DNA from 2 places in the Lacinutrix sp. YIN62 genome. Region 2 is predicted to be linked to the other one. Evidence: riboswitches for the same ligand, from Rfam matches in the RefSeq annotation. Region 2 holds a riboswitch; the other holds the start of a gene.
What was found. Region 2 has a riboswitch for cobalamin ahead of AC2D8I_RS02210 (TonB-dependent receptor plug domain-containing protein). Riboswitches for the same ligand answer to the same signal wherever they lie in the genome.
Positions count from the first base shown of each region.

Region 1: it holds a riboswitch for cobalamin, as region 2 does, so the genes downstream of both, AC2D8I_RS03305 (T9SS type A sorting domain-containing protein) here and AC2D8I_RS02210 (TonB-dependent receptor plug domain-containing protein) in region 2, are expected to answer to the same signal.

Region 1 is NZ_JBXVVH010000003.1:176,315-179,742, reverse strand. Features, by position in the region: gene AC2D8I_RS03310 (sulfate adenylyltransferase subunit 1) at 1-249, shown strand, start outside; gene AC2D8I_RS03305 (T9SS type A sorting domain-containing protein) at 285-1,217, opposite strand; cobalamin riboswitch at 1,294-1,476, opposite strand; gene AC2D8I_RS03300 (acyloxyacyl hydrolase) at 1,688-2,782, shown strand; gene AC2D8I_RS03295 (head GIN domain-containing protein) at 2,816-3,428, shown strand, end outside.
Region 2 is NZ_JBXVVH010000002.1:173,555-176,982, forward strand. Features, by position in the region: gene AC2D8I_RS02210 (TonB-dependent receptor plug domain-containing protein) at 1-1,325, opposite strand, end outside; cobalamin riboswitch at 1,358-1,597, opposite strand; gene AC2D8I_RS02215 (ABC transporter substrate-binding protein) at 1,721-2,878, shown strand; gene AC2D8I_RS02220 (FecCD family ABC transporter permease) at 2,879-3,428, shown strand, end outside.

The sequences.
Region 1 (3,428 bases), on a different contig from region 2:
TATGTTGTGCAACATGGAGTTAATAAAGTACTCGCAAAAGTAGCAGGAATAGAACATCGAATAAACCCAGATTATTCAGGGGTGGAATCTAATGTAAGTACTTTAAAAATAAATGACATTGCAACGGTATCCTTTAAATTGAATAAACCCATTTTTTATGATGCCTTTAAGGCGCATAGAACCAACGGTGCTTTTATTATAATAGATTCAAAATCTAATAATACTGTTGGGGCTGGGTTCATTCAATAAAAAGAATATTAAATTAATTTTAATACAAGAAAAGGTTATCTGTTAATGATAATCTTTTTTGTTTTAAGTCCATTTTCAGCTTGTATAAAATAAATACCAGGGGCTAAAGAGGAGACATCAATGCTTAGCTTGGTTTTATTATCTGTAGGTTGTTTTAAAACCACTTGACCAGCGGTATTCATAATTTTTAATGTGCCTGAATACGCATAACCTTCTATTTGTAATAAATTGCTAGCAGGATTTGGATAAATACTAACCGAAGATTTAACATATTCGTTTGTGCTTAAGGTGCTAGAAGGCTTAATACTTAAATCGTCTATAACATTATAATAAACATAGGCAATAGCTCCCGCGCTCATACATGCATCTTTAGGGTTGTCAGCACTATTTTTAGGCGCAGATCCTGTTACGATATAAAGATGCGTGTAATTGTTGTCTGCCGTATAGTTAAAGGAGAAATCTTCATAACTTGTATTTGAATTCCCAACGATAGATTCAGTGTCTATTTCATGATGCGTAGATACCGGATCTCCAAATTCATTATTCATAGAAAAAAGAAACTTTAAATTATAGCATTCTTTTATTTCAGAATAGTCAAAATCAGGATCTCCATATACAGAAACACCATAATTACTAGAAATAGAAATGGTATATTCCTCACCATTAACTAAAGGGGTATCTAGTTGTAGTGTAATCCCTTCTGTAGTATCAACACCATTCGATTCGTCTCTAATGGCTCCCATATAAATGGACCCAGTTCCTGTATTTGCCGACCCAGGATTATAGCCACAATTGTAATAATTTGGAGTGTCATTGTCGCCAGTACATCCAACTATTCTATTTGTTTGGTCCCAACTATCAGGACAACTTGTATACATTTCAAAGCCGCCATTAGAAAATAATTCTTGAGCATTTGAAAAGTTAAACGAAAAAAAGGTAATAATAAGTAATGTAAATATTTTATTCATAATAATATTATATAGGAGAAAACTTAATATACTATGAATATACTATCCAATGCACAATAACCTTTATCCCGAAAGTTAAACATATATTATAAAGGCAGGTCTCCTGACTCGTTTTACTTGTATCCCCTTCACATTTATTGCTAAACATTGGTTGCTTGATACAGCTTATAAAAACTTACAGTTGCGGGAACAGTTTTGGATTTACACCAAATTCCCTTTTAATCCATTTTTAAATGGAACCAAAATAACGGGCGCAAGGTATAGGTTTCCTTTTGCCTCGACAAGAAAAAAAGCGATCTATTTTTTTATAAATTATAAGTATAATAGTAGTCTATAGTATAACGAATTAAAAGTCAGTGAAAAACAGATATAATTAAAAACGATCTAACTATAATGCCATTTGTTTTGTCTTAACGAAACCGATACTCTACTTAATTTGTGTTACTTTTGCGCCCAAATTAAACTAATTAATGAAGTCCTTTTTAAGTGGTATTATCTTGTTATTTCAACTCGCTTCTTATGCTCAAGAAGCAAAGAGTTTATTCTCATTAGATGCTAATTTTTTCTATGGAAATATAGCAGAACATAATTCGGATATAGCACATTTAATTACTAATCACCCAACGGGAGTTATTTTAAGTTATAATAAAAAGACATTTGGGAAGCATGCTTGGGAAAGTCGTTATAATTACCCCGATTATGGACTGTCCTTTATTTATCAAGATATGAAAAATGAGATATTAGGGCATAATTATGGTCTTTATGCTCATTATAATTTCTATTTTTTTAAAAGGAACCTTATGTTTAGAATAGGGCAAGGATTAACTTATAATACGAATCCTTACGATAAAGACACGAATTTTAGAAATAACGCTTATGGGACAGCTTGGTTAAGCTCTACCTATGTAATGTTTAATTATAAGAAAGCGCAATTATTTAATGGGTTTGGTGTTCAAGCTGGACTTTCCTTAATTCATTACTCTAATGGGAATTTTAAAGCGCCCAATAGCTCTACTAATAGTATAATTCTTAATATAGGGGTTAATTATGCGTTAGATTATGAGAAGCCACAGAATTATATTGCTTTAACAGAAGCTACAAAATTTACGGAAAAAATAAAGTATAATTTTGTGTTTAGAAGTGGCGTTAATGAGAGCGATGTTATTAATTCTGGGCAGTATTCTTTTTATATAGCATCTGCATATGCAGACAAACGCTTAAATAGAAAATCGGCAGTACAATTAGGAACAGATGTTTTCTTTTCAAATTTCTTAAAACAACATATTCGTTATAAGGCGGTAGCATTTCCTTTAGATAACGTAAAAGGCGATGAAGATTATAAGCGTATTGGCATATTTGTAGGACATGAATTATTTATTAATAGACTTTCCTTTTTAACGCAATTAGGGTATTATGTGTACTATCCTTTCGATTTTGAAGGACGTTTCTATAATAGGTTGGGGATTAAGCGTTATTTTGGAGAACGCCTTTTTGCAGCCCTGTCTTTAAAGGCTCACGGTGCAAAAGCTGAAGCGGTAGAATTCGGAATTGGGGTAAGATTATAAAAGAGAAAGTAAATTATTACGTATATATTAAAGATGAAAAAATTTTTATCCATAGTCTTAATATTTGTTTTATTAAGCTGTAGCAGTGACAATGCTCCAGATTGTTTTAAAAATGCAGGTGATATTATTCAAAAGGAGTTTATAGTTCGTGATTTTACAGAAATTACGGTTTTTAACAATATAGAGCTTATCGTAACAGCAGGGGCAAACCATAGCGTTATTGTGGAAACAGGTGCCTTTTTAATGGATGATATTAAGGTAGAAGTAGATAATGGAAAGTTGAGCTTAAGAAATAATAATGAGTGTAATTTTACTAGAGATTACGGGATTACAAAAGTGTATGTGAGTGCTCCAAATTTAACAGAGATAAGAAATAGTAGCCAGCTAGCAGTAAGGAGTAATGGGATTTTAAACTATGAAACGTTACTTTTAGTTTCTGAAGATGATTCAGGAGATTTTTATAATGTTGGTATTTTTGATGTTGAGGTTAATACTACAAATCTCAATGTGGTTATAAATAACTTAACAACAACCTATATTAAAGGAATGGCTACAAATGTAAATATAAACCATGCGTCTGGTGACGGGCGTTTTGAAGGGCGGCATTTAATAGCTCAACACGTGCGGGTTTTTCACCGAGGGTCTA
Region 2 (3,428 bases):
TTGATTTTTTTAAAATTAAATTGCTGCCCTAAATCTATTTGATAAGAAGATTCTGGCACCAAATCCATATTTCCGCCAGGAGTCCAAAACAAATCGTTAAAGGTTGGTATCCTATAATTTTTTGAACCATTTAATTGCAGAGTATAATATTTCGTTACTGCATAAGCTGCATCTGCAGAAAACACAAACGGGCTCTCAAACCCCGATGTAAAATCTTTCCTAAGGTTAATACCATAATTCCATTTTTCTGCTGGTTTATGATTTAATAAAGCTGTAGCAGAAAATGCGGTTCTTTTAGGATCTCCAAAACTACTTCCAGCACCTTCATAACTATTGTAATCTAAAATAGTTTTGAATTGCAATGTCTCGGATAAACGAACATTCAAACTATGATTGAACAATAGAGTATTAACCTTTCCAAAAGAATAATTGTCCTTGTCTTTATTCTCAAAATATCGAAATAACTCTTGTAAATGCGCTACTTTAAACTTAGAACTAAATTTCCCAGACAAACGCGACCATTCTAGCATTGTACGGTAGTTTTCATCTTCGTATTTACTACGCCCTACAGCGACGAGCGTTCCAGAAAGATTGCGTTCCCCACTAAAACTCTGATGGTATAACTTAAGGACATCTTTTTCTGAAATAAAATAGCCCAAATTCACATTGAGATTCACATTATTATACTGCCCATTTTCATTGATTTTATCCGTACCTAAGTATTTATAATCGTTTTTAGATTCGATATAAGCGATCCCTATATTCCCTGAAAATGTTTCGCTCCCATAGGTTGCGGTATAACTACTATTTTTAGTATTAAAACTGCCATAAGACAACCTTAAACTATTTTTAAAATGAGAATAAAATCTTAATTTATTATTTAAATGAATACTCCCCCCAATGGCTCCACTTCCATATTGAACACTCCCACCACCACTACGAATATCTATAGAATTATAATTGGTTGTATTTATAGTATTAAAATCTGTTTGTCCGTTAAGCTGTGAATTAATATTTATTCCATTCCATATTACTGCGGTTTGGGATGCGTTGGTTCCTCTAAAAGAAGGAGAAGAAACCATTCCTGAACCATTCTCTTTAAAATAGATATTAGAATTAAAGGCCAATAAGTGGGTTAAAGACATTTCATTTTTATCTAAAATAGAATCATTAAGCACTTCTACTTTAACTCCAGAAGCATAGTGTTTTAACTTATTATCACTTAACACCACTTCATTTAATGTTTGGATAGAATCTATTTGTGCTTGAGCAATGCTGCAAAAACAAAAAATAGTAAATAGTAGTGTACTAATCGTTTTTTTCATAAATCTTTTAGATTCTTTACCCGAGAATCACTTTTAGATGATAAATTTTGGCAGGTCTCCTGACTTTCGTCCATATTGTTTACCTTCCCAATTTCCTAAAAATCAGTGGTTAGAAGTTTTAACAATAGGCATCACACTAAGGTGACTAAGATTACAGTTGCGGGAACAGTTCAAGACTATAATGCTTTTATCTCATGATTTAAATAAGACTCATGGCATTTCACTTGATTCCCTTTTAATCGATAGGGTTAAAACGATATGATCTTAAATACTTTAAAAGGCTATATCGTTTTTGTTATACCGAACCAAAATTCGCTGCAAAAGTAAGCTTTTTGATCAATGTTCCTTACAAAAGATTAAATAATATTACTTTTGATGTACCAAATACAATCAAATTGAAAACAATAGTCACTTTATTCCTGTTCCTCTCCTTAATTTCTTGCAAAGAAGAAACTAAAGCACCGCCCTTAAAAAGCAATACTAAAGCACAGGTTTCCAATAGCAAAAAAAACACTGCTTATGCCGAAGGATTTAGCATTGAAAACAACGGTAATCATCGCATTTTAAATATTAAGAATCCTTGGCCAAATTCAGATTCTCATTTTAAGTATGTTTTAATTTCAGCAGAAGAAGCTGCCAAAACAACTTTTATGCAAGATCAATATGATGGGATTATAATTACCCCTGTAAATAAAATCGTGGTAACGTCTACAACTCATATCCCTGCCTTGGAATTATTAGGAGTAGAACACTCTCTAATTGGCTTCCCTGGGACTAACTACGTCTCCTCTAAAAAAACAAGGCAACGCATAGATGATGGTTATGTTAGAGAATTAGGTAAAAACGAAGGCTTAAATACAGAAGTGCTATTAAGTTTAGGACCTAATGTTGTTGTGGCCTTTGGTGTTGATGGAAAAAATAAGTCTCTAAAAACTGTACAAAATGCAAAAATCCCAGTTATTTATAATGGGGATTGGGTAGAAAAATCGCCTTTAGCAAAAGCCGAATGGATCAAATTATTTGGAGCTCTTTACAATAAAAGCGAGGCAGCCGATACCATTTTTAAACGTATAGAAACAGACTATCTAAAAGCTAAATCATTAGCCTTTGGCGCCACCACAAAACCAACAATATTAAGCGGTGCCATGTACAAAGATATTTGGTACCTTCCTAGCGGCACCAGTGCAGAAGCACAAATTTTAAAAGATGCTAACACTAATTATTTATGGCAAAATTCTACAGGAAAGGGGAGTCTTTCCTTAAATTTTGAAGTTGTTTTTAGTAAAGCAAAAATGGCGAACTTATGGTTAAGCCCTTCCTATTACACAAGCTTGGAAGCCTTAGAGAAAGCAAACATTCATTATACTGAATTTGAAGCCTTTAAAAACAAAAAAATCTATTCGTTTTCTAACACCACAGGTCAAACTGGAGGCGTCACTTATTATGAACAAGGCATAGCAAGGCCTGATTTAGTATTAAAAGATATTATTAAAATTTGCCATCCAGAATTATTAAAAAATTACACACCCACTTTTTTTAAACGTCTTAAATAATTGACTAAAACACAATCATATAAGATCTATTTCATACTATTACTACTAATAGTAATACTACTCTTTGTGGTAAATGTTAGTTTAGGTTCTGTTAATATTCCATTTAAAGAATGTTTTAATAGTTTTTTTACAAGTCCAGATCACTATACAAATAATGAGTATATCTTTCAAGACTACCGATTACCAAAAGCTATTACGGCCATTTTAGTAGGTTCAGGGTTGGGTGTTTCTGGTTTATTAATGCAAACCTTATTCAGAAATCCATTAGCAGGCCCTTTTGTCCTAGGAATTACCTCTGGCGCCAGTTTAGGTGTTGCTTTAGTTATTATGGGTTCCTCGCTATTAGGAGGCTTTTTAACGAGTCTTTTAATCTCTAAATGGAGCTTAGTTATAGCAGCTAGTTTTGGGAGTTTTCTAGTACTACTTACGGTATTAATAGTTTCGATGCGTGTAAGAGATACTATGGCTATACTTATTATAGGGTTAATGTTTGGGAGCATAACAGCTGCCATAGTAAGTGTACTCTCCTACTTTAGCTCTGCCGAAGAAT